3 regions of the Microbacterium aureliae genome follow, and region 3 is predicted to be linked to each of the others. Evidence: predicted binding sites of a transcription regulator. Region 3 holds the regulator's gene; each other region holds the start of a gene.

Region 1 (9,974 bases), on a different contig from region 3:
GGCCGCATCGACATCATCCACGCCGACAAGACGACGGATGCCGCAGCCTCGGCCGCCGTCAGCGCGGACGACATCGAAGCCGCAGGCGCCGCGGAACTGGACGCTGAAGAGAAAGAGAACGGCAAGTGAGCACCGATACCGCCACCGGCACCCCGGTCGTCGTCGTCGAGGACGTCCACGCCGGCTACCTGCCGGGGGTCAACATCCTCAACGGCTGCAACCTCGTCGCCCACAAGGGCGAGCTCATCGGCATCATCGGCCCGAACGGCGCCGGAAAGTCGACGCTGCTCAAGGCGATCTTCGGGCAGGTGAACATCCGCGACGGCCGCGTGTCGCTCGAGGGCGACGACATCACCGGGCTGAAGGCCAACAAGCTCGTCTCGCGCGGGGTCGGGTTCATCCCGCAGACGAACAACGTCTTCCCCTCGCTGACGATCGAAGAGAACCTGCAGATGGGGCTCTACCAGCGTCCGTCGGCCTACGCCGAGCGGCTGGAGTTCGTCACCGGGATCTTCGGCGAGCTGAAGAAGCGCCTCAAGCAGCGCGCGGGATCACTGTCGGGCGGTGAGCGCCAGATGGTGGCGATGAGCCGCGCTCTCATGATGGACCCGAAGGTGCTGCTGCTCGACGAGCCGTCGGCGGGCCTCTCGCCCGTCCGCCAGGACGAGGCGTTCATCCGGGTGTCCGAGATCAACAAGGCCGGAGTCACCTGCATCATGGTCGAGCAGAACGCGCGGCGCTGCCTGCAGATCTGCGACCGCGGCTACGTCCTCGATCAGGGCCGGGACGCCTACACCGGCTCGGGACGCGACCTGCTGAATGACCCCAAGGTCACCGAGCTGTACCTGGGCACGCTGGGCACCTGAGCGGTGTCGATGAGGGGGCGGATGCCGACGGCATCCGCCCCCTCTCGTGCGCGCCGTCGCGGGACCTCCGTCGCCGTCGGGGTGGGTGGACGTGGGACGGGCGCCGGTTGAGTTGACGCTATCCGTCGCCAACCGCCCCCGTGACCGCGAACGGCGTCAACTCCGGGGCCGCCGGGCCGGCGCGAGCTGGCCGGGTTGACGGCATCCGTCACCAACCGCCCCAATGACCGCAAGTAGCGTCAGCCCCCGCGCCGCGGGTACGCGAAGGGGCCCCGGATCCGAAGATCCGGGGCCCCCACGATCGAGCGGGACTCAGCCCTCGTAGGCGAAGTAGTTGTTGTCCTCGCCGAACTCGTAGATGCCGATCGACGCCTCGGTCGGGTCGCCGACCTCGTTGAACGTGATCGGGCCCGAGATGCCGTCGTAGTCGGCGGTACCGCCTCCGACGATGATCTCGGCGCACTCGGCGTAGGTCGAGCACTTCTCGCCCTCACCGGCGCCGCCCGAGACCTCGATGAGCTTCTCGGCCATGGCCGCCGGGTCGTTCGAGCCGGCCGCGAGGGCGGCCAGCGCGAGCAGCACGGTGGCGTCGAAGGACTCGGCCGCGTAGCTGTACTCGGTCAGCGCGTCCTCACCCTCCTCCTCGAGGAAGGCGTCCAGGCTCGAGGTGAAGTCGGTCAGCGTGTCGATCGACAGACCGGGCAGGGTGCCCTTGGCGCCGGTGAGCGAGCCTTCGGGCAGCTCGTCGCCGAAGTTCGAGAGGTTGCCGTCGACGAAGTACAGCTTGTCGCCGGGGAACTCGCCGAGCAGGCTCGGCAGGATCGTGGCGACCTCTTCGAACGTGATCAGGACGATCGCGTCGGGGTCGGCCGCGACGACCTCGGCGATCTGCGCGTCGAAGGTGGTGTCACCGGTGTTGTAGGTGGGCGCGGCCACGACCTCGCCGCCGGCGGCCTCGAAGGCCTCGGTGACGTACTTGGCCAGGCCCGTGCCGTAGGAGTCGTTCAGCACGATCATGCCGAGCTTCTGCACACCGTCCTCGGCGATCAGGTTGCCGAGCACCTCGCCCTGCAGCACGTCCGAGGGGGCGGTGCGGAAGTACAGCCCGTTGTCCTCGTAGGTGGTGAAGGCGTCCGAGGTGTTGGCGGGCGAGAACTGGATGACGCCCGCGCCGACCAGCTGGTCGATGAACTGCAGCGAGGTGCCCGAGGACGCCGCGCCGATGACGGCAGACACGTTCTCGCCGAGCAGACGCGGGATCTCGGTCTCGTACGCCTTGTTGTCGGTGTCGCCCGAGTCGCCGTAGACGACGTCCAGGGTCAGCCCGGTGTCCTCGGAGACCTCGTTGATCTGCGCTGCCGCGAAGGCGACGCCGGCCTCTTCGGGCGGGCCGAGGAAGGCCAGGTTGCCGGTCTGGGGCAGGGCGGTGCCGATCTTGAGGCTGATCTCTTCGGAAGGCTCGGCGGGGCCGTTGGTGGCATTGCCGCCGCCGCCCCCGTCACCTGAGGCGCATCCGGCGAGGACGAGTGCGCTGACGCCGACCGCGGCGATGCCGCCGAGGACCTTGCCGGCGCGCGAACGTGAGAAGACGCTCATTGTGCTCCTTGCTGTATGAGTCGGGCAGGCCCTAGGGCCCCCAGTTCCCACAAACCTAACCGCGCGCATCGCTCGCGAATGTTGCCATTCGTTAACGATGTGTAACGGGATTCGAGGGTCCCGGCGGACCGGACATACCCCCGAGAGGTATACACTCGATGATCGGTACCCCTCAGGGGTATCGCTCACGAAGCGAAAGGTGATGACATGACCGAGAAGTACGAGTACACCGTGACGGGCATGACCTGCGGGCACTGCGAGTCGAGCGTCCGCAGCGAGGTCTCGCAGCTGGCCGGCGTCACCGGCGTCGAGGTGAGCGCCAAGTCCGGCACCCTCGTCGTCGAGTCCGAGGCCCCGCTCGCCGACGCCGACGTCATCGCCGCCGTGGATGAGGCCGGCTACCAGGCGGTCCGCGCCTGATGTCCGCTCCCGCGTCGGCGACCGGGCCCGGCGCGCGCGTCGAACTCCAGATCGGAGGCATGACGTGCGCGTCGTGTGCGGCGCGCATCGAGAAGAAGCTCAACCGGATGCCGGGAGTCGCGGCATCCGTGAACTACGCCACCGAGAAGGCGGTCGTGCACGTGCCGGCGGACATGGACGCCGCCGCGCTCATCGCCGAGGTGGAGAAGACCGGCTACACCGCCGCGGTGCCCGCTCCCCCGCGGGAGGCGGCCCCCGAGGCGGAGCCGGTGGACGAGGAGCTGGTGCGGCTGCGCCAGCGGGTCATCGGCTCGGCGATCCTGACCGTCCCGGTGATCGTCCTGGCGATGGTGCCCGCCCTGCAGTTCACCTACTGGCAGTGGGCGTCGCTGGCGCTCGCGGCGCCGGTCGTCGTGTGGGGCGCATGGCCGTTCCATCGCGCGGCGGGCGTGAACCTGCGCCACGGCGCGGCGACGATGGACACCCTGGTCTCGATGGGCGTGTCGGCGGCCTTCCTGTGGTCGCTGTACGCCCTCTTCCTCGGACACGCGGGCATGCCCGGAATGACCCACGCGTTCGAGTGGACCATCCAGCGCTCCGACGGCGCGGGCGACATCTACCTCGAGGTCGCCGCCGGCGTGACGACGTTCGTGCTGCTGGGCCGCTACTTCGAGCTGCGCTCCAAGCGGCGCGCGGGGGCGGCTCTTCGTGCGCTGCTCGACGTCGGCGCGAAGGACGCCGCGGTGCTGCGCGGCGGCACCGAGATCCGCGTGCCGGTCGCGCAACTGCTGGTCGGCGACGAGTTCGTCGTCCGACCCGGCGAGAAGATCGCGACGGACGGCGTCGTCGTCTCGGGGTCGTCGGCGGTGGACGCCTCGATGGTCACCGGCGAGTCGGTGCCCATCGAGGTCGAGCCCGGAGACGCCGTCATCGGCGCTACCGTCAACGCCGGCGGACGCCTCGTCGTCCGCGCGACGCGCGTGGGCGACGACACCCAGCTGGCGCAGATGGCGCGGCTGGTGGAAGAGGCGCAGTCCGGCAAGGCCGAGGTGCAGCGGCTGGCCGACCGCATCTCGGGGGTCTTCGTCCCGATCGTCGTCGCGATCGCCGTCACCACCCTCGTCGTGTGGCTGGCGCTCGGGTGGCCGCTCGCGTCGGCGGTGACCGCCGCCGTCGCCGTCCTCATCATCGCGTGCCCGTGCGCGCTCGGCCTGGCCACCCCGACGGCGCTGCTGGTCGGCACCGGCCGCGGCGCGCAGCTCGGCATACTCATCCGCGGTCCCGAGGTGCTGGAGTCCACGCGCCGGGTCGACACCGTCGTGCTCGACAAGACCGGCACCGTCACAACCGGACGGATGTCGCTCGCGGATGCCGTTCCCACCCCCGGCGTCGACACCGCCGAGCTGCTGCGGCTGGCCGGATCGGTCGAGCACGCTTCGGAGCACCCCATCGCCCGGGCGATCGCCGACGCGGCCGAGGACCTCGCCCCCGTCGAGTCCTTCCAGTCCCACGCGGGCCACGGCGTGACCGGCGTCGTCGACGGGCACGCCGTCGTCGTCGGGCGGCGCGCGCTGCTGGCCGAGTGGGCGGTGCCGCTTCCCGCACAGCTCGAGAAGGCGATGACGGATGCCGAGTCCCTCGGCCGCACGGCTGTCGCCGTCGCGTGGGACGGCGAGGCGCGCGGCGTCCTCGTCGTGTCCGACCAGGTCAAGCCCACGAGCGCCGAAGCGGTCGCGCAGCTGCGCGCCCTGGGCCTCGAGCCGGTGCTCCTCACCGGCGACAACGCCACCGCCGCCGCCGCGATCGCGCGCGAGGTGGGGATCGAGCGGGTCACCGCCGAGGTCCTGCCCGCCGACAAGGTCGCCGTGGTCAAGGCGCTGCAGGACGAGGGCCGGGTCGTCGCGATGGTCGGCGACGGCGTGAACGACGCCGCCGCCCTCGCGCAGGCCGATCTCGGCATGGCGATGGGAACGGGCACGGATGCCGCCATCGAGGCCGGCGACATCACCCTGGTGCGCGGCGACCTGCGAAGCGCCGCCGAGGCCGTCCGGCTCTCGCGGTCGACCCTCGGCACGATCAAGGCCAACCTGTTCTGGGCCTTCGCCTACAACGTCGCGGCGATCCCGCTGGCGGCGCTGGGGCTGCTCAACCCGATGATCGCCGGCGCGGCGATGGCGTTCTCGAGCGTCTTCGTCGTCGGCAACAGCCTGCGCCTGCGGCGCTTCCGCCCCACCCCTCGTCTGGAGCAGTCATGACTCTCGAAGCACCGGCATCCGCTGACATCACCGTCGATCATTCGCACCACGGGTACATCACCGACAAGGCGAAGTACCTCAACCGCCTGAAGCGCATCGAGGGTCAGGCGCGCGGCATCGCCAAGATGGTCGAGGACGAGAAGTACTGCATCGACATCCTCACGCAGGTGTCGGCGCTGACGTCGGCGCTCGAGGCCGTCGCGCTCGGGCTGCTCGACGACCACCTGCGGCACTGCGTGGTGGATGCCGCGCGCGCCGGCGGCGCCGAGGCGGACGCCAAGATCACCGAGGCCTCGCAGGCGATCGCCCGCCTCGTGCGGTAGGTCCCCGGGCGCGCGCCGCCGGCGCCGTGGCGCCCCGGCTAGGAGATACGCACTCGTGAGGATGCGGCCCGCGCCCGGGATCCTTCCCAGCCTCACTTCTCCTCGCCGGCGCACCGGGCGCGGACTTCTCGCCCGGGTGCGCCGCCGGTCAGTCGCGGCCAGCCGGATAGGAGATGCGCATCCGTGAGGATGCGGCCCGCGCGCGGCATCCTTCCCAGCCTCATTTCTCCTCGCCGGCGCACCGGCACCGGAGCGACCAGGCTCAGGTGAGCTCGGCGACGTCGGACACCGCGGTCCGCGACCGGCGGGCCGCCACGAGGGAGTCGACCGTGAGGACGGTCAGCGCCAGCCAGACCAGCGCGAACCCGATCCAGCGCTCCAGCGGCATCGGCTCGCCGAGGATCCAGGCGCCGGTGATGAACTGCATGATCGGCGCGACGAACTGCAGCAGTCCCACGAGCGTCAGCGGCGCACGGCGCGCCCCGGCGGCGAAGAACAGCAGCGGCACGGCCGTCATGGCCCCGGCGAGCAGGATGAGCACGGTGTGCCACGCGCCCAGGGTGCCGATCGTGAGCCCCGTCGTCGCGGCCACCGCGACAACCTGGGCGACGGCGACGGGCGCGAGCCACAGCGACTCCAAGGTGAGGCCGCTGACGGCGTCGACCGAGGGGCCGATGCGCTTCTTCACCAGCCCGTACAGCGCGAACGAGCAGGCCAGCGTCAGGGCGATCCACGGGAACGACCCGTAGCCGACGATGATGACGGCGACCGCGACGCCGGCGATCCCGAGCGCGACCCACTGCGTCGTCCGCAGCCGCTCGCGCAGCAGCAGCACGCCCAGCAGCACGGTGAAGATCGGGTTGATGAAGTACCCGAGGCTGGTCTCGATCACGTGACCGGTGAGGGTCGCGATGAGGAACACCTGCCAGTTGACGTAGATGACCGCCCCAGCGAGCACCGTCCACAGCACCAGCCGCCGGTTGCGCAGGATCGCGAACAGCTTCGGCCACGTCCGCGTGACCGTGAGCAGCACGGCGCAGAAGGCCAGCGACAGCAGGATCCGCCACGCGACGACCTCCCACGGCCCCGTCGGTGCGAGCGCCAGGAAGTACAGCGGCAGGAACCCCCACAGCACGTAGGCGGTGAAGGCGTACACCCCGCCCAGGAAACGCTCGCGAGCGGCATCCTGCTCGCCGACGGATGCCGGTGGCACCGCGACCCCGCCGGTCCGTGCGGTCGTGTCGGGGTGGGGCTCTGGCGTCACCCGATCAGCCTACGACCGCCGCGGGGGTCGATCCGGCGGGAATCGGCCGCGGCATCGCGCGCCGCCTGCCGACATGCGCAGGAAGACTGCCACGGCGCACGAGAAGAGGGCCGGGTGCCGAAGCACCCGACCCTCTGCGTCGCGTTGCGCGGAACGCGGGAAGTGTCAGCGGACGACGACCGCGAGGACGTCGCGGGCCGACAGGACGAGGAACTCGTCACCGCCGAACTTGACCTCGGTCCCGCCGTACTTGCTGTAGATGACGCGGTCGCCGACGGCGACGTCGAGCGGGACGCGGTTGCCGTTGTCGTCGATACGGCCCGGGCCCACCGCCACGACCTCGCCCTCCTGGGGCTTCTCCTTGGCGGTGTCGGGGATGACCAGACCGCTGGACGTGGTCTGCTCGGCCTCGACCTGCTTGATGACGATGCGGTCCTCGAGCGGCTTGATGGAAACCGACACGGGTCTACCTCTGCTTTCCTTGAGAATCAAGACTCGTTAGCACCCACACGCTGAGAGTGCTAACGAGAGTCTAGGCAAGCGACTGGCACTCTTGCAACGTGAGTGCCAAAGCCGGGCGGATGCCGTCGGCCGGGCCCGCGGACAGGGGCTCGCACCCGCATAGGCTGGGTCGATGGAGATGGCCGAGCTGACCGCCCTGCTCACCCCCGCGGGCCTGCGGCTGCTGGACGATCTCGGTCCCGTCACGTCGACCGAGGATGTCGCCCGCGCCGTGTCGCGCCTGCGGAAGGCGGGCCACTCCCCCGATCTCGTGTCGGCCGTCGTGGGGCAGGCGAGGCTCCGCGCGAAGGGCGAGGCGAAGTTCGGCCCGTTCGCCGGGCGGATGCTGTTCACGCGCGCCGGTCTCGAGCAGGCGACCCGGCTGGGGGTCGCCGCTCGCCACGCGGCGCGGTTCCGGGACGCCGGCATCACCCGGGTCGCCGACCTCGGCTGCGGCATCGGCGGCGACGCCCTCGGGATGGCCGCCCTCGGGATCGAGGTCGACGCCGTCGACGCCGACGAGGTGACCGCCGCGATCGCCGCCTACAACCTCGCCCCGTTCGGCGACGACGCGCGGGTGCGGCACGCGACCGCCGAGGCGGCGGCCGCAGAGCTGTTCCCGGATGCCGGGGGCCCGGCATCCGCCGATCTCGGGCCGCAGGCGGTGTGGCTGGATCCGGCGCGGCGAACCGCCGGGCACGGAGAGACCTCGCGCACCGGTCACGAGGACTGGTCGCCGTCGCTGGAGTGGGTGTTCGACCTGGCGCGGCGCGTGCCGGCGGGCATCAAGCTGGGTCCGGGCATGGACCGCGACCTGCTGCCGGAGGGCTTCGAGGCGCAGTGGGTGAGCGCCGACGGCTCGACGATCGAGCTCGTGCTGTGGTCGGGCGTCCTGGCGCGGCCGGGGGTGACGCGCGCGGCCCTGGTGATGCGCGGCGATCAGGCCTTCGAGCTGACCGCCCCGGCGGATGCCGTGGACGAGCCCGCGCGCGAGCTCGGGGCGTTCGTGCACGAGCCGGACGGCGCGGTGATCCGGGCGCGGCTCATCGGCGACGTGGCGCGCGAGCTCGAGGCGGGGATGCTGGACGAGCGGATCGCGTACCTCACCGGCGACGCGGCAGTGACGAGTCCGTTCGTGCAGTCGTTCCGGGTGCGCGAGACCCTGCCCGCCGACACCAAGGCGCTCGGGCAGGCGCTGCGCGCCCGCGGCATCGGCCGGCTCGAGATCAAGAAGCGCGGCGTGGACGTCGACCCCGCGGCCCTGCGCACGAAGCTGAAGCTGCGCGGTGACGAGTCGGCGACGCTGCTGCTCACGCGCGTCGGGTCGTCGCGGGTGGCGATCCTGGCCGATCGCGTCAGCGGAACAGATTCATCGGGACCGCGCTGAGCAGGTTCGCCTGTGTCGCGGCGAACCACAGCCACCCGGCGCTGTAGACGAGGGACACCGCGGCGAGCACGATCGCCCAGACCGCCACCGGGCGGCTCTCGGTCGGCCGGCGCAGGGCGAGGATGCCCGAGATCACCGCGACGATGCCGATCGGAAAGCCCCAGCCCACCACGAGCGACGCGGCCAGTCCCATGACCGCGAAGGCCAGCGCCCATCCCGACAGCCCGCGCTGCGGACCGGCCGGCTGGACCTGCGCCCACACCGCGTCGGTGTCGATCGTCGGGCCGCTCGGCACCGTCACGTCGACGGGCCCGGTCGGCAGCCGCGAGAAGCCGCCCCGGTGCTGGCCGGGCAGCGCGGACGACGCCGCGCGCGCCTCGACGTCGGGCGACGGGGGCTCGACCGGCAGATGAGCTCGCGAGTCCGTCATGCGGCCCCCTTTCGGGCGACCTGGATCTCGGTGACGGGCAGCGTCGAGTCCGCGCCGAACTCCAGCGTCGACGGCGGGCGCCCCGACCGGATGAGCTCGGCGGCCAGCGCCGCGATCATCGCGCCGTTGTCGGTGCACAGCGACAGCGGGGGGATCCGGACGGTCACGCCCGCGGCATCCGCCCGTTCGAGCGCCACGTCGCGCAGCCGCTTGTTGGCGATGACGCCGCCCCCCAGGAGCAGGCGCGGCACGCCGTGGTCGGCGCACGCGGCGAGCGCCTTGGTGACCAGGACGTCGACGACCGCTTCACGGAAGGATGCCGCCACATCGGCGACGGGGATCTCTTCGCCGGCCGCCTGCCGCTGCTCGACCCAGCGGGCGACGGCGGTCTTGAGGCCCGAGAACGAGAAGTCGTAGCGGTGGCGGGCCATGTCGCTCGCGCGCGACAGCCCGCGCGGGAACGCGATGGCACGGGGATCGCCGGCTGCGGCGGCGCGATCGATCTGGGGGCCGCCGGGGTAGGGCAGGCCGAGCAGGCGCGCGACCTTGTCGAACGCCTCGCCCGCGGCGTCGTCCATGGTCTCGCCGAGCATCTCGACGTCCGAGGTGAGGTCGCGCACGAGCAGCAGCGACGTGTGGCCGCCGCTGACCAGCAGCGCCACCGTCGGGTACTCGATGGGCGCCGTCGGCGCGGGCGACAGAATGTCGGCCGCGATGTGGCCGACGAGGTGGTTCACCGCGTACAGCGGGCGATCCAGCGACACCGCGAGCGCCTTCGCGGCGCCGACTCCCACCATGAGGGCCCCCGCCAGCCCGGGACCGCTGGTGACGGCGACCGCGTCGATATCCGCCAGCTCCACCTGCGCCTCGGCGAGCGCGGCGGCGATCGCCGGCTGGAGCGCCTCGAGGTGGGCGCGGGCGGCGACCTCGGG
Region 2 (9,974 bases), 960 kb from region 3:
GCAGATCCCCTGCATCGAGCGCAATGCGATCGCGGCGTCGACCGCGGTCACGGCCGCCCGGCTCGCGCTGCGCGGCGACGGCTCGCACTACGTGTCGCTGGACGCCGTCGTCGAGACGATGCGTCAGACCGGCATCGACATGTCCACGAAGTACAAGGAGACGAGCGAAGGCGGTCTCGCGGTCAACGTCATCGAGTGTTGACGCGGTTCGCGGTCATGCCGCGCGATGGCGACGGATGCCGTCAACTCGGCCCGCCGGTGGGCCAGCGGGTTGACGCCGTCTGCGGTTATCGACGCCTGTAGCCGCGGAAGCCGTCAGCTCGGCGCCTGCAGCGCCGGAGCGGTTGACGCCATCCGCGGTCACCGGAGCCGGTAGTGACGGATGCGGTCAACTCGGCGTCCCGCCGCCCTCGCCCGCCCAGCCCGCGCGGCGCAGCGCACCGGCGATCAGGCCGATAGCCGCATCCGTGGTCGGCTGGGTGTCGCGCGCGGCGATGCGCAGGACCGTCCAGCCGAGCGCGGCGCACTCCCGGTGCTTCTGGATGTCGCGGTGCCACTGGGCGCGGTCGGTGCGGTGGTGATCGCCTTCGTACTCGACGAGCACGCGCCACCGCTCGAAGGCGAACTCGGTGACACCGACGAGGCTTCCGTCCGGCTGGCGCACCTCGTAGTCCAGGGTGGGCTCGGGCAGGCCCGCCCGCAGGATGCCGAGGCGCAGGGCCGTCTCGGGGCTGGAGGCGCTTCCGACGCGAACGTGCGGCAACGCCTCTGCCATCGCTCGCCGGGCGGCGAGGTCGCCGGTCTGGGCCACAGCGTGAAGCGCCGCGAGGCCCGCCTTCGCGGCATCCGGGTCACGATGCTGCCCGTCCGACGTCCGCGGGATGTGGACGAGGGCATCCGCGGCCGCGATCAACTCCTCGAGGGACAGCACCGTCGCGAGGCTCGCCCACGCGAACGCGGGGCCGACGGCCGCCATCGCACTCCGTTCCCGCGGATCGAGCAACGGCGACCGCGACTGCGACGCGACCGTCCCCGAAGTCCGCGGCGCGCGATGCGGATACCCCGCGACCACGTCGAGGTCGCGCGGCCCATGGGTGGCGGTGACGGGGTCCCACTCGCCCCGCAGCGCGCGCAGGGGAAGCGGCATGCCCCAGATCACCGCGGCCGTGACATCGCCGAAGAGGGTGCCCGGCGGCATCCGTTCGGCGTATGCGCGAGCTCGCAGCAGCAGGTGGTCGCGCCGGTACGTCGCATCCCGCGCGACGGCGGAGCGATCGTCGTCCGCGGCGAGGGCGGTGACCGCCGACACGCGTACACGTACCCCGGGATACGGAGCCCAGAGGTCGGGTGCTCGCAGCCGCGAGGCGGTGACGCCGGCTGCCTTCGCGCTCGCCACCGAGAAGTCGTCGCCGAGCGTGGCGGGGAGTCGGCTGGGGCTGCGGGGCACACGTCAAGGCTGGACCGCGCGATGCCCACTGGACTGCTCGATGCGGTGACTGTGGACGGATTCCCCGGCGCGGGTGCCCTGTGCAGGAGCCGCGGGACCCGCGGAGTTGACGGCGTGTGCGGTTTCCGGGGTGGGTGGTGACGGATGCGGTCAACTCGGGGCCCGGGCGGGGCGCGGCGCGGTTTCCGGGGTGGGTGGTGACGGATGCCGTCAACTCTGCGCCCGGAGCCCCAAAGCGCCCCGCCGACCCAGCCCCACCGGCATCCGTTCGCCGTCAGCGATCTGGCCTCAAACCTCTTAGCACTCGACACCCGAGAGTGCTAACATCGTGGCAGTTGAGTCGAGTCGACTCAACTTGCAGACCACAACCGCACACCAAATCCACTGAAGGAGACGATCATGGCCACCTATGACCCGTTCCGCGACCTCGACCGCCTGGCTTCGAGCTTCTTCGACGTGCGCCGCGGCCCGCGCCGCATGCCGATGGACCTCTACCGGGACGGCGACCACTACGTCCTCACCGCCGACCTTCCGGGCATCGACCCGGGCTCGGTCGACATCGACGTCGACGGTCAGCTGCTGACCATCCGCGCCGAGCGCACCCTGCCCTCCGGTGACGGCGTGAAGTGGATCACCCGCGAGCGCGAGGCCGCGAGCTTCCTGCGTCAGCTGAACCTCGGCCAGGGAATCGACACCGAGCGCATCTCGGCCCAGTACGCCAACGGCGTCCTGAGCGTCACGATCCCCGTGAGCGAGAAGGCCAAGCCCCGCAAGATCGCCGTGTCGACCGAGGAGGGCGGCCCTGTCCTGCAGGCGCACGAGTCCCACGCCGACGGACCGCAGCCCGTCGAGCAGTAAGAGCCGAGCAGCAACACCGGATGCCGCGTCCCGCCCGGGGCGCGGCATCCGCGCGTCCGGGCGGGGGGGCTCAGCCCGCGGCCTGTCCCCGAAGCTTCGCTGTGAGATCTCGCAGCTGGGCGAGTTCGTCGTCGCTCAGGGCCGACATCCGCTCCGCGATGGAGCGGCCGTGCTGCGACGCGACCCGCCGGAAGGCAGCCGCGCCCGCCTCGGTGGCCTGCACGAGCGAACCGCGACCGTCGAGCGGGTCGGCGCACTTGACCAGCAGCCCGCGGGCGACCATGCGGTCCACGAGGCGCGACACGCTCGGCTGGCTGATGAGCATGTTGGCGGTGACGTCCCGCAGCCGCGCGGTCATGTCCTCGCCGCGGGTGACCGTGAGCAGCACGTCGTATTCCGCCTGCGTCAGGTCCGATTCGTCGAAGTCGCAGCTGATCTCGGCGAAGACCTCGTACTGCGCGCGGAAGAGGCTCTCCCAGGCGTCGACGGCGAGGCGGCGGTCGGTCATACGCACAAGAGTAAGCCCCATCCGCGGCTCTATGCTGTGGCCATGGGGGAGCGATTCTCGGGGGTCCGATCCGCCCGATGGCGGCGTGGTGTCTCACGGATGCCACCCCTCGCGGCCGTCGCGATCGCCCTGCTTATCGTGGGGCTGGGCGGCGCACCCGCCGCCGTGGCAGCCCCGATCTCGGCGCCCGCCGTCGCGGCCGACGTCGACGACTTCACGTTCGCGAGCATGGACGTGGAGTACACCCTCGGCCGCGCCGAGGACGGCACGAGCACCCTGACGGTCGTCGAGGAGTTCGTCGCGGTCTTCCCCGACATCGATCAGAACCGCGGCATGCGCCGCAGCATCCCCGACTCCTACTTCGACGTGCCCCTGCATCCGCACCTCGTCTCGATCACGGACGGCGACGGCAACCCGCGCCCGGCCGAGACCGAGAGTGAGGACGGGTACTACTCGATGACGTCGCGCGCCGACGACTTCGTGCGCGGACCGCAGACATACGTCTTCACGTATACGCTCCAGAACGTCACGCGGTTCTTCGACGACACCGGCGTCGACGAGTTCTACTGGGACGTCAACGGTGAGGAGTGGCGGCAGCCGTTCGGGCGCGTGTCGGCACGCCTGGTCGTGCCGGCGGAGCTGGCGGCATCCCTCACCGGCGCGCAGTCCTGCTACGCCGGCTATACCGGTGCCACGGACACGTGCGACATCACGGCGGATGCAGGTGCCGACGGCGCCGTCGTCGTGGCCGCCGCCACCACCGACCTGCAGCCGTACGAGACGATGACGATCGCGGTCGCGTTCGACCGGGGGACCTTCACGCCCTTCGACTCCTCGTACCTCGCATCGCCGTTCGGATGGCTGCAGGCGATCGCCGCCGTCGTGCTCGCGGGCGTCGTCGGCGTCGCCGCCCGGGTGAGGCGGCGCTGGCTGCGGGACGAGCCGGGGCGCCCCACGATCATCGCCGAGTACACCCCGCCGAAGGGGGTCGACGCTCTCGAGAGTGCGGTGCTGCTGGGCAAGACGTCCAAGGCGATCCCGGCCGAAGTGCTCGAGCAGGCGGTGGTCGGCAGCATCCGCATCGTCGAAGGCCCGAAGCGCCTGTTCTCGGGCGCGAAGCTGACGGCCGTGCTCGTCGATCCCTCGCGAGCGGACGGCGATGGACGGATGCTGCTGGACGGACTGTTCCCGATGGGCATGCCCGGAGAGGAATTCGAGTTCGGCCGTACCGACACCCGCTTCTCGGCCGCGGCGCAGAAGATCATCAAGGCCGCGAACCGGCAGCTGAAACTGTCGGGCCTGCGGCGCGAGGTGCCGACCGGGCCGCGCGCGTGGCCGGTCCTCGCCGCCGCCGTCGCGGGCGGGCTCGTCGCGTTCTTCGGATTCGCGGCGATGGAGCAGGGCGTCGCGGGCCCGATACCGTTGCTGCTGTTCGTGGCCGCCGGCATCGCGTTCCTCGCCGTCGTGGGCATGCTCGCGCGCAAGCCCCTCACCGCCAAGGGCGCCGAGGTGCGGGACCACCTCGCCGGGCTCCGGGTCTTCATCGAGTGGGCCGAGGCCGACCGCATCCGCATGCTGCAATCCCCGCGGGGCGCCGAACGGGTGACGATCGACCCGACCGACACCCGCGAGATGCTCAAGCTCTACGAGACGCTGCTGCCGTACGCGGTCGTGTTCGGCCAAGAGAAGGAGTGGGCGAAGCAGCTCGCCGTCCTCTACGGCGAGGGCAACTCGCCGGGCTGGTACTCCGGCACGCACGGGTTCAACGCCGCGGCCTTCTCGTCCGGCATCTCGAACCTGTCGGCGAGCTCCTCCACCAGCTCGTCCTCGGGCGGGTCGAGCGGCGGCGGCTCCGCCGGCGGCGGGGGCGGCGGAGGTGGTGGCGGCGGCGTCTGACCGGCGGCGTCTGACCGGCGGCGGCGGATTCCGGCATCCGATGTATCAGTGATCGCCCTTCGGGCTCTTTCGTGTGGGGGAGTCCACAGAAGGGGAGAATCATCATGGGATGCAACCAGAACGCCGGCGACGCCGGTGACGTGCTCGAGTTCGGTCAGGACGGCGAAGTCCTCATCCCGCTCGAGCCTTATCGTCCGGGGCCGCTGAACCGCCTGACCGGTCCGTGCGCGCTGAGTGCGCTCAACGGATCGTGGCTGTTCGAGGTCGAACGGCGGACGATCATCCAGCCGCTCGTGCGGGGGCCGATGCGCATCGAGGTCGGCGCGTCATCGCTGCGGGTGTCGGGCGACATCTACAGCCAGCGCATCTTCGGGCCGATCGAGCCCGAGATCGTGCGTCCGCCGTTCCCGCGGATCCCGGTCTTCGGCGATGAAGACGAGGCGGATGCCGGTGGGGTCGGCGAACCGGACGACTTGGGGGTGCTGTTCCCGGTGCCGCTGCCGTGGTACCCCGCGTTCCCGCAGGGGCAGTACTCGTGGTACTTCCGCTCGAACGGCGCGACCTATGCCAACGGGACCCTCACGGTGCCGATCGTGCGGCACCTGTGGAACCGGTCGACGCAGGAGTTCACCACGACCGACACCGGAACCCTGACGCTCACCTGCCGGCGCAGCCTCATCAACGTGCGGTGGGCGCCGCAGGTGATGACGGGGACCCTGCAGATCGGCGGGACGACGTCGCAGGTGAAGGCGACGAAGACCTCGTCGAGGTATCGCGGCTGCCGCATCGAGGTGGACGCGATGGTCAACCGCAACTTCCCGGCATCCGCCGTGGCGGGCTCGGGAGCGACGGTGACGCTGCGCTCGGTGTACGCCACCGCAGGGTGGGACGTGACGGTCGCGCAGGACCAGATCAACATCCCGAACGACGCCTCGCTCACCAACGCCGAGCTGCAGACCCTGCTCGCCAATCACCGGCAGGCCGTCAGCGGCGAGCAGTGGCGGTTGTGGCTGCTGGTGGGCTCTGCGCAGGGCGGGCTGTTCGGGGTCATGTTCGACGACGACACCGTGCCCCGCGAGGGCGCGGTCGGCTTCGCCGACGCGACGCTGGGCGGCGACTCGTTCATCGAGGCGGGGGCGCGCAATCAGCCGTTGAACAATGTGCCGGCGGCCTTCCTGCGCACGCTCATCCACGAGGCGGGGCACGCGTTCAACCTGTTCCACCCCAAGCACGACGTGCACCTGCCGGGGATCGGCACCGAGATCATGAACCAGACCGGGGATGTCATGGGGTTCGCCTCGTCGACGAACACCTACCCCGGCAACGCCACGTTCGCCTTCTCGGAGCACGACCGCCAGTCGCTCATCCATTCGCCGGACCCGCAGGTGCGCCCGGGGTGGAAGAACTTCGGCTGGGGCCACGGCAGCCTGTCGTCGGGGCTTCCGGCGCCGGTGGACGTGTCGGGTTTCGGCGGCGACGCCGGCGAGACCGGCCTGCGCCTGTCGGTCGCGATGCCCGCCCACGCCTTCGTAGGCGAGTACGTCACCGCCGAGGTGACGGTGACCAACACCGGGGATGCCGCGCGCGAGGTCACGAGCCTGCTCACCCTCGCCGAGGGCGATCTGGTGTTCCAGCGCACGCGGCCCGACGGCGCGGTCGACCAGGTGCTCGACATCGTCATCGGGTGCGGTCCGCGGCCGATGGTGACCTTGCAGCCCGGTGAGTCGGTGAGCAACCATGTGCAGGTGTTCTTCACGAACCAGGGCGTGACCTTCACCGAGCCCGGCCGGCACACGATCGCGGCGATCCTCGCCGCGGACGCCGTGACGACGCTCGTCTCGGACCCGGTCACGATCGACGTGCGGACGGCGGCGACCGAGACCGAGGTGGCCATCAGCGAGCAGACGCTCGATCGCGGCGTCGGTCGCGCGATGGCGCTCGGTGACTTCGGCGCCGACGAGCACGCCCGCCAGGTGCTGACGGCGCTCGCCGAGCAGCACGCCGACACCGACACCGGCGCTGCCGGGGCACTCGTGATGGCCAACGCGCTGTCGCGGGAGTTCGCCGACATCGCCGGTGACACGGTCCGCCGGGTCGCCGCCGACGATGCCCAGCACTTCTTCGACCTGGCGCTCAAGGGCCGGTCGGCCAAGCGCGTCGCGGAGCTGGCGGTCACGGTGGCGAGCCCGACCGAGAAGGACGCGCCCGTCGTGACCGAGGTCGTCGAGCAGCTGAAGAAGGACGCCAAGGGCGGTGCGCGATCGGCCCGAGGCCGCGAAGCGGCCGAGGCCGCCCGCATCGTCGCCGACTTCGTCGAACCGCAGGCGCGATGAGCGATCCCGCAACCGGCGCCGCCGGGCAGCTGCAGCTTCGGCTGACGCTGCCCGGCGGGGCCGCGCCCGGACGGTGTGTCCTCGGGGAGGTGTCGCTCGAGAACGGGCCGGATGCCGGCACCGCCGTCGAGGCGAACGCGCGGCTGAACCTCGTCGAGGGTGACCTGTGGGTCGAGGTCGACGGGCCGGCAGGAGCCTTGCGGGTGGCGTGGCCGTGGCCGGCGGACTCGGGAGCCCGCCGGGTGCAGCTCGCGCCCGGCGAGCGGCTGGTCGCGTCGGTGCCGCTGTTCGCGACCGACACCAGCGCGCCGGTGTTCCCGGTCCCCGGGCGGTATCGCCTGACGGCGCGGTTCCACGCCGGGCCCGCGGGCGTCGTCGCGGCGGAGCCGGTCACGGTCGCGTGCGCGGCCGGGGACGACGCCGCCGTGCGGGCCCTGGGGCACCGCGACGTGCTGCAGAGCCTGCTGTCGGCGGCGACGCTGGGCGCGGCATCCGAGGGTCTTGCCGTGCTGGCGGAGAGCCCGGACCGGGCGACGAGCGCGCTCGCGCGACTGGCGCTCGGTCAGGGTGTCGAGTGGACGGCCGAGGCGGTGCCGGCGGTCGCGGCCGTGATGCCGCCGCATGCGTCGGCCGAGGATCCGCGTCGGGCGCAGGCGCTCGCCGCGGCGGGCGATGAGCGGCTGCGGGCGATGCTCACCGGCGATCCGGTGCGGTGAGACCCTTCGTCTCGTCGCTCCGCTCCTCACTCAGGGCCCGGTATCCGACCCTCCCGGTCGCTGAGCGAGCGGAGCGAGACGAAGCGTGCCCTGCTCCCGGTCGCTGAGCGAGCGGAGCGAGACGAAGCGCCCACAGAGTAAGGGCCGGTCGGAGAGGCATCCGACCGGCCCTTTTCCCTTGCACCAAGAGTGTCCTGCAATCACATGTCGGCAGCTGCCACAGCAAAACAACTACCGCTCTAGAACTGTATAACGGCGAGGTAACGACGACAAGGGTTTCTCGTTATCTTTCTGTGATTCTTTGCCGGTGCATCAGCGACACCCAGGATCCGGGCGGTCGCGCGCTTGCCGGTGTCGCAGGGGCGGCGTAGCGTTCGGTCGCACGGCGCCCCTGTGCGCCGGCGGCGGAGGGCGTCATGGCGCGGATCGTGTACGGCATGCTCGTCTCGCTCGACGGCTTCGTCGCCGATCCCGAGGGGGTCATCACCCTCCCCGTTCCCGGGCGCGCGCTGCACCAGTACTTCAACGACCTGCAGCACGACACCGCGGTGAGCGTCTACGGCCGCCGCATGTGGCAGATGATGCGTTACTGGGGAGAGCCCGATCCGGATCGGGATGCCGTCGCCGAGGAGTTCGCCCGTGCGTGGGCCGAGACGCCCAAGGTCGTCGTCTCGCGCACGCTCGCCGACGCGCCCGAGGGAGTGCGGCTCATCCGCGAGGACCCGGTCGGTGCGATCGGCGCGCTCGCGACCGAGGTGGACGGCGTCATCGAGGTGTCGGGGCCGGAACTGGCGGCATCCCTGGGCCGTGCCGGCCTGATCGACGAGTACCGTCTGTACACGCAGCCGGTGGTCCTGGGCGAGGGGCTGCCGTACTTCGCCACCGGCTTCCGGCCGGAGCTGACGCTGGTCGGCGTCGAGACGCTCCCCGACGAGGTGGTGCTCACCCGCTACGCGCCGGTCGACCCTGCCTGAGGCGGGCGCCGGCCCTGCCAGGATGGGCCCATGCACGAGATCGCCTGGTCGGCCGGCCGCTGGACCCATCCGCCCGTCGACGCCGAGGAGCGCGGCGGCGACCTTCTCGTCACCGCCGCCGAGGGCAGCGACGCGTGGCGGACCACGTCCTACGGGTTCATCCACGACAGCGAGCACGCGCTCGTGGCGGGGTTCGAGCAGGACAGCGCGGTCGAGGTCGAGTTCACCGCGGCGTTCTCGGCGCAGTTCGACCAGGCTGGCGTCTTCGTCCGTGTGAGTGAGGCGCACTGGGTCAAGGCCGGCGTCGAGTTCGCCGACGGGCGCCTGCAGCTGGGCGCGGTCGTCACCGACGGCGTCTCGGACTGGTCGCTCGCGCCTGTGCCCGACTGGCTCGGCCGGCGGGTCCGCATCCGGGTGAGCCGCGCGGGCGACGCCCTCACGATCCGCGCGGCGGTCGACGGCCGCGAGCCGCAGCTGGTGCGCGTCGTGCCGTTCGCCCCGGGCCTCACCGCCCAAGCGGGGCCGTTCACGTGCGCGCCCACGCGCGCCGGACTCACCGTGACGTTCCACGACTGGAGGCGCACCGCCCCCGACGGCAGCCTCCATTGACGTGAGGATGCCGCGGTCCGAGGCCTCCGCCGAACCTCCGTAGGCTGGGGGCGGAGGTTCCGCATGACGTTTCCCGCCCCCGACCTGAGGCTCATCGCCGTCGACATGGACGGCACCCTGCTGGACGGCGACGGGCGAGTGCCCGACTCCCTCTGGCCGCTCATGGACCGGCTCGCCGAGCGCGGCATCCGGTTCGCTCCTGCCAGCGGCCGCCAGCTCGCGACGCTCCAGCGGCTGTTCGCGGAACACCTCGACGACATGGTCTTCATCGCCGAGAACGGCGCGTACGTCGTTCACGCCGGGAACGAGGTCAGCTCGGACGCGCTGTCGCCGGCGGTCGCGGCATCCGTCATCGATCGCGTGCGCGCGCTCAGCGACGCCGGCGCCGACCTCGGGCTCGTCGTGTGCGGCAAGCGTTCGGCGCACATCGAGCGGTCGGATGCCGCGTTCCGCGACGAGGCGGACCACTACTACACGCATCTCGAGGTGGTCGACGACCTGCACCGGATCGACGACCAGATCCTCAAGCTCGCGCTGTACTGCTTCGGCGAGGCCGGCGACATCGCCCCCGAATTCGACGACCTGCGCGCCACCCACCAGGTGGTGGTGTCGAGCCACCGCTGGATCGACGTC
Region 3 (9,974 bases):
CGCGGCCACGGAGTTCGCCAGCCCGATCAGCTCGCAGAGAAGGTCCGGGTCTCCGGCTGCCAGTTCCACGACATCGCGGTACTCCTGGGACTTCGGGATCACCAGCAGGTGGACCGGCGCCTGGGGGGCGATGTCGGCGATCGCGAACGCGTTCTCGGTCTCGGCGATGATGTCGGCGGGGATCTCTCCCCGCAGGATGCGCGTGAAGATCGACGGTTCGCTCATACCCGCCAGTCTAACGAGGCGGTGTCACCACCGGCCGAGCACGACGCCGACCACCGCCAGGGCGGCGGGCCCCGCCGTCGAGGTGCGCAGGACCGTGTCGCCCAGGCGCACGGCGGTCGCACCCGCCTCGACCAGGCGCTCCCGCTCCTGCTCGGTGATGCCGCCCTCGGGCCCGACGACCAGCACGATCTCGCCCTGCTCGGGAGCTTCTCGCAGGACCGCGGAGAGCGGACGATCGGCGGCGGGGTCGAGCACCAGCATCCGGGACCGACGCGCGCGCTCGGCGAGCTCGGCGGTCGTGACCGGCGCCGCCACGTCGGGGACCCAGGCCCGGTGCGCCTGCTTGGCGGCCTCCCGGACGATCGACGTCCACCGGTCGCGCCCCTTCTGCGCCTTCGGGCCCTCCCATCGCGACACGCTGCGGGCGGCCTGCCAGGGCAGGATCTCGTCGACGCCGAGCTCGGTCGCCGCCTGGACGGCCAGCTCGTCGCGATCGCCCTTGGCCAGCGCCTGCACGAGGACGACGCGCGGCGCCGCGGCGGGCACGTCGCGGCGCGTGCTCACCCGGACCGACACCTCGCGCGGCGAGACCTCGGCGCACACGCCGGTCAGCCACGTGCCCCGTCCGTCACCCACCGTGACCTCTTCGCCGACGCGGACCCGCCGCACCACGGCGGCGTGGTGCGCCTCGGCGCCGGTGAGCACGATCGTGCCGCCGGCGGCGACCGACGAGGCGTCGTCCGCGACGAAGTGAAGCGCCACCGGATCAGCCGTTGCGGAATCGGTCGCGGAGCTTCGCGAACAGGCCCTGGTGGAACTCCGCGAGGCGCGGGCCGGGGGCCTTCGTGCGGCGGGCGAACTCCTCGATCAGAGCGCGCTCCTTGGCATCCAGCCGCGTCGGGGTCACGACGTGGACTCCCACCTTGAGGTCGCCACGCTGGGTGCCGCGCAGCGGCGTGATGCCGCGCCCCTTGATGGTCAGCATGTCACCGGCCTGTACGCCGGGGCGCAGCTCGAGGTCGACGGGGCCGTCCAGCGACGAAATGGTGGTCGTGGTGCCCAGGATCGCGTCGGGCATGGATACCTCGATGGTGGCGAGCAGGTCGTCGCCGTCCCGGCTGAAGACCTCGTGCGGCGACACCGTGACCTCGACGTAGAGATCGCCGTGCGGGCCGCCTGCCGGGCCCACCTCGCCCGAGCCGGGGAGCTGGAGCCGCAGGCCGGTCTCGACGCCGGCGGGGATCTCCAGCGACACGGTGCGGCGGGCGCGCACCCGGCCCTGCCCCTGACACGTCGCGCACGGGTACGGGATCGTGGTGCCGTAGCCCTGGCACACGGCGCAGGGCTGGCTGGTGACGACGTTGCCCAGCAGACTGCGCACCTGTCGCTGCACGTGACCGCTGCCGTGGCAGATGTCGCACGTGACCGGCGACGTGCCCGGCTGACAGCACGAGCCCTCGCAGGTCTCGCACAGCACCGCGGTGTCCACCTCGATGTCGCGGTGGACGCCGAACACCACGTCCCCCAGCTCCAGGGTCACCCGGACGAGGGCGTCCTGCCCGCGCTCGCGACGCGACCGCGGGCGGCCGCCGCGCGCGCCGCCGGCGGCGGCGCCGAAGAACGTCTCGAAGATGTCGCCGAAGCCGCTGAAGCCGCCGGCCGCGCCGCCGAAGGGCGAGTCGCCGCCCATGTCGTACCGCGCCCGCTGCTCGGGGTCGCTGAGCACGTCGTACGCGTGGGTGACGAGCTTGAACCGCTCGGAGGCGTCCTCCCCCGGATTCACGTCGGGATGCAGCTGACGGGCCAGCCGCCGGTACGCCTTCTTGATCTCGTCCGCCGTCGCGTCCCGCGAGACGCCGAGAACCTCGTAGTGGTCAGCCACTTTCGCCTTCCTGGCCGCGCACCCGGCGCGGCATCGTCCTGGGGGTCGCCCGCTCTCAGCGGGCGCCCTCGTCCTCTTCCAGCAGCCGGGTCAGGTAGCGGGCCACCGCCCGCACCGCCGCCAGATTCGTCGGGTAGTCCATGCGCGTGGGGCCCAGCACGCCGACGCGGGCGCGCTCCCCCGTGGCGTCGTAGTCGCTGGTGAGCACCGAGGCCTCGCCCAGGCCGAACGGCTCGTTCTCGCGTCCGATGCTCGCCGCCAGCCCCTGCTCGTCGGCGACCATCTCACCCATCAGGCGCAGCAGCGTCACCTGCTCCTCGATGGCCTCGAGCAGCGGGTAGATGCTGCCGCGGAAGTCCGCCTCGCGCCGGGCGAGGTTCGCGCTGCCGGCCATGACGAGACGGTCCTGGCGGAAGCCCTCGAGCTCCTCGCCGACGACCCGCAGCACGGCCGCCGTCGCCGCGTGACGGCCGGTTCCCGCCGTCGAGGCGGCGCCGGCGAGATGCTCGTCGATGCGCTGCACGCCGTCGCGGACGGCGCGCCCCACGAGCATCGTGCCGATCTCGGCGCGCATGCGGGCGAGCTCCGACTCGTCGAAGTCGTCGTGCACGACCGCCAGACGCTGCGAGACCCGCCCGGTGTCGGTGACGACGATCACCAGCATTCGCCCCCCGCCGAGCTGGACGAGCTCGACATGCGAGACGGTCGCGCGGGCGAACGAGGGGTATTGGACGATGGCGACCTGGCCGGTCAGCTGCGACAGCGCACGCACCGTGCGCGCCAGCGCGTCGTCCAGATCGCCGGGACCGTCCAGGAACGACGCGATGGCGTGCCGCTGGGCGGGGCTGAGCGGGCGCAGCTCGGCGAGGTGGTCGACGAAGACGCGGTAGCCCTTGTCGGTGGGCACGCGCCCCGAGGAGGTGTGAGGGGCGACGATGAGGTCCTCGTCCTCGAGCAGGGCCATGTCGTTGCGGATCGTGGCGGCAGAGACGCCGAAGGCGTGGCGCTCCACGATCGCCTTGCTGCCGACCGGCTCGCGCGTGTCCACGTAGTCCTGGACGATCGCGCGCAGCACCTGCAGACCCCGTTCGCTGACCATCGTCTCCCTCGCTGGCACTCCTCTTGCGCGAGTGCCAATCCTACCGCCGTCCGGGCCGGGGGTTCGCGAGAACCGCGGGGCATTCCCTCCGGATGCCGGTCACCGGGTCAGCGCATGGGCGACGACGTCGGCCAGCAGCCGTCCGCGCAGCGTCGGCACCGCCCGGCCGCGAACGGCGGCGGCGCCCTCGAGCAGACCGTCGGCGATGAGCGCGGCCACCGCGGTGCGCGCCTGCGCGGTCAGCTCGCCGAGATCGAGCCCGTCCCGGATGCGCGTACCCAGCAGCACCCGCTCCGCGTGACGCGCCTCGGGGCTCAGCCGCTCCCGCCCCTGCGCCGGGGAATGCCCGGCGGCCAGGCGCTGGGCGTACGCGGCGGGATGCCGGACGTTCCAGAAGCGCGTGCCGGCGATGTGGCTGTGGGCGCCGGGACCGAAACCCCACCAGTCCGTCCCGCGCCAGTACGCGAGGTTGTGCCGGGAGCGGAAACGGTCGCCGCGCGCCCAGTTCGACACCTCGTACCAGGAGTAGCCCGCCGCGGCGAGGGCGGCGTCCGCCTCTTCGTACATGTCCGCCTGCAGGTCGTCGTCCGGCATCGCGACCTCGCCGCGCCGGATGCGGCGGTGAAGGGCAGTCCCCTCCTCGACGATGAGGGCGTAGGCGGACACGTGGTCCGGGGCGTGCGAGAGCGCCTCGTCCAGCGTCCGCCGCCAGTCCTCGAGGCTCTCACCGGGCGTGCCGTAGATGAGGTCGAGGCTGACCTGGAGGCCGGCGCCCCGCGCGGCGCGGACGGCGGCGGCCACGTTGGCGGGCTCGTGCGTCCGGTCCAGGGTGTGCAGGACGTGCGGCACGGCCGACTGCATCCCGATGCTCAGCCGCGTGACCCCCGCCTCGGCGAGCAGGGCGACGGACTCGCCCGTGACGGTGTCGGGATTGGCCTCGACCGTCACCTCGGCGTCCGGGTCGAGGCCGAACGCCGCCGTCACCGCCTCGAGCATCCGGCCGAGGTCTCCGGCGGGCAGGAGCGTGGGCGTCCCGCCTCCGAAGAACACCGTCGCGGCGGGCCGCAGCGGGCCCACCGCCTCGAGGGCCGTGCGGGCGAGGTCGATCTCGCGCCGAACCTCGTCGGCGTAGTCCTGCTGGCGCGCACCGCGCAGTTCCGAAGAGGTGTAGGTGTTGAAGTCGCAGTAGCCGCAGCGCACGCGGCAGAACGGCACGTGCAGGTACACCCCGAAGGGCGTGCTCGGGTCGACGTGGGTGTCGGCGGGAAGGACGCCGCCGGGCGGCACCGGCTCGCCGTCCGGGAGCGCGGAGGGCATCAGCGGGTCACGCCGGCGTGGCGTACAGCGGCGAGATCGCCCGCAGGTAGCCGGTGAACAGCCCGCGACGCCGGCGCTTGACCATCGCCGGAAGCAGCCGGTAGAGCACGGAGGACGGCGCGTCGAAGGCGCGGACGGTGAACCACACCTCGTCGTTGTCGAGCCAGTCGAGCATGAAGGACTCCTCGCCGCTGACCACCGACCCGCTCACCGTCCCGAGGGCGTACCCCACCCGGCGCGGCTCGTCGACGGCGAGGATGACCCGCAGCTCGCCCGACGCACGGTGTCCGGCCACGCGGCCGTCCACCGTGACGGTGGTGCCGGCGGCGACGTACGGGGTGCCGTCCTGATCGAAGCGCTGATCGGCGTCCGTGCGGCTCGGAGCCACGGCATTGCCCTCGCTGTCGAAACTCACGCCCGAGTACATCGGGCCGGATGCCGGGCGCACATCGGTCAGGCGCAGCCCCGCTCCGCGGAGCGCCGCCCAAGACATCAGGGCGTCCGAGGCGGTCTGGAAGCGCGACTCGCCGCTGCCGATGCGCCAGGACTCCTCGGCCGGGACGCTCCGCTCCGGCGGATACTGCATGAGATCGGGCGCCTGCGTGGCGCCCACGGCTGCGTAGTCGACCGTCTCGTCCCTGAACGTCCCGCGGCGCATGGTCTCCAGCGTAGCCGCGGCCCCTGCGCGCCCGGTGTGAGCGGGCGCGGGCCGAGAGGCTACTTCTTCTCCTTGCCCTCGACGTCGCCGGACAGCGCCGCGATGAACGCCTCCTGCGGAACCTCCACGCGCCCGACCATCTTCATGCGCTTCTTGCCCTCTTTCTGCTTCTCGAGGAGCTTGCGCTTGCGGGTGATGTCACCGCCGTAGCACTTGGCGAGGACGTCCTTGCGGATGGCGCGGATGTTCTCGCGCGCGATGATGCGCGCGCCGATCGCCGCCTGGATCGGCACCTCGAACTGCTGCCGCGGGATGAGCTTGCGCAACCGCTCGGTCATCATCAGGCCGTACGCGTACGCCTTGTCGCGATGGACGATCGAGCTGAAGGCGTCCACCTTCTCGCCCTGCAGCAGGATGTCGACCTTCACCAGGTCCGCCGTCTGGGAGCCCGCCGGCTCGTAGTCCAGGCTCGCATAGCCCTGCGTCTTGGACTTCAGCTGGTCGAAGAAGTCGAACACGATCTCGCCGAGCGGCATGTTGTAGCGCAGCTCGACGCGGTCCTCGCTCAGGTAGTCCATTCCCAGCAGCGACCCGCGTCGGGACTGGCAGAGCTCCATCACGGTGCCCACGTAGTCCTTGGGCAGCAGGATGCCGACCTTCACGACGGGCTCGGACACCTCGGCCACGCGCCCGTCGGGGTACTCGCTGGGGTTGGTGACGACGACGTTCTCGCCGGTGTCGGTGGTGACCTCGTAGGTCACCGACGGCGCCGTGGTGATGAGGTCGAGGTCGAACTCCCGCGACAGGCGCTCGGTGATGATCTCGAGGTGGAGCAGGCCGAGGAACCCGCAGCGGAACCCGAAGCCCAGGGCCACCGAGGTCTCGGGCTCGTACTGCAGGGAGGCGTCCGACAGCTTCAGCTTGTCCAGGGCCTCCCGCAGCACGGCGTAGTCGCTGCCGTCGATCGGGTAGATCCCCGAGAAGACCATCGGCTTCGGGTCGGTGTAGCCGGCCAGCGGGTCGGCCGCAGGCTTGCGCGCATTGGTGATGGTGTCGCCCACCTTGGACTGGCGGACGTCCTTCACCCCGGTGATGAGGTAGCCGACCTCGCCGACGCCGAGGCCGCGCGTCGGGGTCGGCTCGGGGCTGGAGACCCCGATCTCGAGCAGCTCGTGCGTCGCGCGGGTGGACATCATCTGGATCCGCTCGCGCGGCTCGAGCTTGCCGTCCACCATCCGCACGTAGGTCACGACACCGCGGTAGGAGTCGTAGACGGAGTCGAAGATCATCGCACGCGCGGGCGCGTCGGCGTCGCCGACGGGAGCGGGGATGTCGCGCACGATGCGATCGAGGAGCTCTTCGACGCCCTGGCCGGTCTTGCCGCTGACGCGGAGCACGTCGTCGGGGTCGCCGCCGATCAGCCCCGCGAGCTCGTTCGCGAACTTCTCGGGGTCCGCCGCCGGCAGGTCGATCTTGTTGAGCACCGGGATGATCTGCAGGTCGTTCTCGAGCGCGAGGTACAGGTTGGCGAGGGTCTGCGCCTCGATGCCCTGCGCGGCATCCACCAGGAGGATCGCGCCCTCGCACGCCGCCAGCGAGCGCGAGACCTCGTAGGTGAAGTCCACGTGCCCGGGGGTGTCGATCATGTTCAGGGCGTACACCGGCTCGGCGCCGCCGTCCGCGGGAACGGCCCACGGCATCCGCACCGCCTGGGACTTGATCGTGATGCCGCGTTCGCGCTCGATGTCCATGCGGTCGAGGTACTGCGCGCGCATGTCGCGGTCCGAGACGACGCCGGTGATCTGCAGCATGCGGTCGGCCAGCGTGGACTTGCCGTGGTCGATGTGGGCGATGATGCAGAAGTTGCGGATGCGCTCGGGGGGCGTGGCGGCAGGCTCGAGCGAGGTGAGGGCGCGGGGTGACATGTCCGCAGAATTCTACCGGGCGCCCGGAGGGCCCATCGGTGCGCCCGGCGGGATGGGTGCTGGGTACCGTGGGAGCATGGCGGTGCAGGTGGTCCTCGTGCACGGCATCCGCACGTCTGCCACCATGTGGCGCTCGCAGGTGTCCTACCTGCAGCGCCGCGGGAATCCGGTGACCGCCGTCGACCTGCCCGGGCACGGGACCCGCATGAGCGAGACCTTCACCCTGGAGTCCGCGCTGCGGACCGTCGACGAGGCGGTGCGGGCCGCGGCGGACCGGGGCCCGGTGCTGCTGGTGGGCCATTCGATGGGCGGCCTCGTCTCGATCGAGTACGCCGGAAGCGAGAGCGCGCCTCCGGTGGCGGGCCTCATCGCCGCCTCGTGCACCGCCATCCCCCGCGGCGTGGGCCTGGCGACGTACCGGCTGCTCGCGCGCGGATTCGACCGGCTGCCCGGGCGAGGACAGTGGCTCGCCGACCAGGTGCTCGACCGGACGCTCCCCGCCGAGACGCGGGCGGACTTCGGCGCGGGCGGATACGCCTACGACACGCAGGACATCGCCCTGCGGAGCCTGTCGGTCCTCGACCTGCTGGCCGCCCTGCGGCGCATCGAGGCGCCGATCTGGTTCGTCAACGGCCAGTACGACCAGCTGCGCGTGAACGAACGGCTGTTCCTGCAGGTCGCACGGCATGCGGAGCTCATCGTGGTCCCGCGCACCAGCCATCTGGTCACCGCCATGCGTCCCACCGTGTTCAACGCCGTGCTGGAGCTGGCGATCACGACACTCGAGCAGACCTGATAAACTCGCTGATTGGCTTGCGTGTGGGTTCTTCCCTCACGACCGCCGTGCGGCATCCCTCTCCTGCCACTCGGCAACACCATCGATCAACTCCGAACGAAAGAACGTCGACACGTGGCGAACATCAAGTCGCAGGTCAAGCGCAACAAGACCAATGAGAAGGCGCACGAGCGCAACAAGGCCGTCAAGAGCGAGCTGAAGACCGAGGTGCGCCGCACCCGCGAGGCCGTCGCCGCCGGTGACAAGGCCGCCGCCGAGAAGGCGCTGGTCAAGGCCGCCAAGAAGCTCGACAAGGCTGTGAGCAAGGGCGTCATCCACAAGAACCAGGCTGCGAACCGCAAGTCGGCGATCGCGAAGCAGGTCGCCGCTCTCTGAGCCGGTACGCACCGACGGCCCGTCCCCGCCAGGGGGCGGGCCGTCGTCGTCGTGCCCGCGGACCCGCCGGGCCGCCGCGCCGACCGGCCCCGTCGCGTCAGACCAGCCCGTCGCGTCAGACCAGCCCGTCGCGTCAGACCAGCCCGTCGCGTCAGACCAGGCCGTCGCCGCGCGTGGCGATGACCGTGACGAGCCGCTCCAGTGCGAACACCGGATCCCGCGAGGCGCCCTTGACCTCGGCGTCCGCGCGTGCGGCGGCCTGGATGGCCGCGCCCAGCGCGGACTCCGTCCAGCCGGACAGATCCCGTCGCGCCCGGTCGACCTGCCAGTCCTTCATCCCGAGACGCCCGGCCAGTGCGGCCGCGGGTTCGCGGCTGCCCGCCACGCGCGCCATGATGCGCAGCTTCGAGGCGATCGCCGCCACCATCGGCACCGGATCCGCTCCCGAGGCGAGCGCGTGGCGCAGTGCGAGGAGCGCTTCGCCGTAGCGTCCGGCGATGGCGGTGTCGGCGACGGTGAACGCCGACGTCTCCACCCGGCCGCCGTAGTAGCGCTCTACGACCTGGTCGGTGATGTCGCCGTCGACGTCGGCGATCAGCTGCTGGCACGCCGCGGCGAGTTCGGTGACGTCGTCCGCGAACGCGGCGACCAGGGTCCGCAGGGCCGTCGGGGCGATGCGGCGCCCAGCGGCCTGGAACTCCCCCGCCGCGAAGTCGAACCGCTCCCCCTCGCGCTTGATCGCAGGGCAGGCGATCTCGACGCCGCCGCCTGCGCCGGCACGGATGGCGTCCAGGAGCTTCTTCCCGCGCACGCTCGCCCCGGTGTGCCGCAGCACCACCGTCGCCCCGTCCTGCGGCGCCTCGAGGTAGGACAGCGCCTCGCTCAGGAACGCGTCGGAGCACTTCTCCACGCCCGACACCCGCACCAGGCGCGGTTCGCCGAACAGCGACGGCGAGGTCGTGGCCAGCAGCGTTCCGGGCGCGTAGTCGTCGGCCCGCACGTCGGACACCTCGAGGCTGGCGTCCTCGGCACGCAGCCGCTCCCGGACGCCGGCGATGGCACGCTCGCCGCACACCTCTTCGGGACCGGAGACCAGGACGACCGGCGCGGGCCGCGGGTCGCGCCAGGACAGCTGCGGGATCGCGCTGCGCGGTGCGGCGGCCGGTCGCCGGCGCGGGGTGGGGGCCATCGCTCCAGCCTATCGACGGTCTGCGACGCCCCCGTTCTCGCGCCACACCGCCACGCCCCCCGCGGTGGGCCACACGGCGACCGCACCGTCGAGGTCGGTCCGCACAGTGCGCGCGCCCAGACCGCGCAGGACCCCGAGGATCTCGTCCCTGGGGTGGCCGTACCCGTTGCCGTCGCCGACCGAGACGATCGCGAGCGACGGCGCGGCGCGTTCGTAGAGCTCGTCGAGCTGATCGGCGCTGCCGTGATGGGCGACCTTCACCACCGCGTACGGGGGGCGCCACCCGCCGCTGCGCAGCAGGGCGCGCTGCGGCGCCTCGGACAGATCGCCCAGCAGCAGTGATCGCGGGATGCCGCCGCCGCCCACCTCGAGGACGACGCTGGCGTCGTTGCCCGGCGGCCACGCCCGCACCGCCGCGTCGGGCCACAGCACGCGCCAGTGCGCCGCGCCGAGCGCACCGGCGTCGCCGGCGGCGACGTGCCGCGTGTGCGCGCCCGCAGCGGCGAGC

The links. Region 3 encodes HrcA, which represses chaperone genes, less so after heat shock. Its sites were predicted from a motif close to TTNGCACTCGNNNNNNNCGAGTGCNAA; they were not measured.
Region 1: a site for HrcA is predicted at 7,269-7,295, ahead of groES (co-chaperone GroES). Genes of this name have one in related genera too.
Region 2: a site for HrcA is predicted at 1,745-1,771, ahead of ACYVF4_RS05845 (Hsp20/alpha crystallin family protein). Genes of this name have one in related genera too.

Annotation. Positions count from the first base shown of each region.
Region 1 is NZ_BAAGWW010000002.1:867,996-877,969, reverse strand. Features, by position in the region: gene ACYVF4_RS10210 (ABC transporter ATP-binding protein) at 1-129, shown strand, start outside; gene ACYVF4_RS10205 (ABC transporter ATP-binding protein) at 126-866, shown strand; gene ACYVF4_RS10200 (ABC transporter substrate-binding protein) at 1,179-2,462, opposite strand; gene ACYVF4_RS10195 (heavy-metal-associated domain-containing protein) at 2,670-2,882, shown strand; gene ACYVF4_RS10190 (heavy metal translocating P-type ATPase) at 2,882-5,137, shown strand; gene ACYVF4_RS10185 (metal-sensitive transcriptional regulator) at 5,134-5,460, shown strand; gene rarD (EamA family transporter RarD) at 5,723-6,673, opposite strand; gene groES (co-chaperone GroES) at 6,890-7,186, opposite strand; gene ACYVF4_RS10170 (THUMP-like domain-containing protein) at 7,359-8,612, shown strand; gene ACYVF4_RS10165 (hypothetical protein) at 8,581-9,042, opposite strand; gene tsaD (tRNA (adenosine(37)-N6)-threonylcarbamoyltransferase complex transferase subunit TsaD) at 9,039-9,974, opposite strand, start outside.
Region 2 is NZ_BAAGWW010000001.1:1,198,032-1,208,005, reverse strand. Features, by position in the region: gene ACYVF4_RS05855 (L-serine ammonia-lyase, iron-sulfur-dependent, subunit alpha) at 1-202, shown strand, start outside; gene ACYVF4_RS05850 (hypothetical protein) at 389-1,447, opposite strand; gene ACYVF4_RS05845 (Hsp20/alpha crystallin family protein) at 1,847-2,305, shown strand; gene ACYVF4_RS05840 (MarR family winged helix-turn-helix transcriptional regulator) at 2,376-2,813, opposite strand; gene ACYVF4_RS05835 (DUF2207 domain-containing protein) at 2,913-4,709, shown strand; gene ACYVF4_RS05830 (hypothetical protein) at 4,814-7,042, shown strand; gene ACYVF4_RS05825 (hypothetical protein) at 7,039-7,758, shown strand; gene ACYVF4_RS05820 (dihydrofolate reductase family protein) at 8,175-8,732, shown strand; gene ACYVF4_RS05815 (DUF1349 domain-containing protein) at 8,763-9,341, shown strand; gene ACYVF4_RS05810 (Cof-type HAD-IIB family hydrolase) at 9,405-9,974, shown strand, end outside.
Region 3 is NZ_BAAGWW010000001.1:237,166-247,139, forward strand. Features, by position in the region: gene ACYVF4_RS01170 (HIT domain-containing protein) at 1-225, opposite strand, end outside; gene ACYVF4_RS01175 (16S rRNA (uracil(1498)-N(3))-methyltransferase) at 250-987, opposite strand; gene dnaJ (molecular chaperone DnaJ) at 992-2,107, opposite strand; gene hrcA (heat-inducible transcriptional repressor HrcA) at 2,163-3,206, opposite strand; gene hemW (radical SAM family heme chaperone HemW) at 3,306-4,523, opposite strand; gene ACYVF4_RS01195 (DUF1990 family protein) at 4,531-5,181, opposite strand; gene lepA (translation elongation factor 4) at 5,241-7,106, opposite strand; gene ACYVF4_RS01205 (alpha/beta fold hydrolase) at 7,183-7,902, shown strand; gene rpsT (30S ribosomal protein S20) at 8,017-8,277, shown strand; gene holA (DNA polymerase III subunit delta) at 8,429-9,466, opposite strand; gene ACYVF4_RS01220 (ComEC/Rec2 family competence protein) at 9,476-9,974, opposite strand, start outside.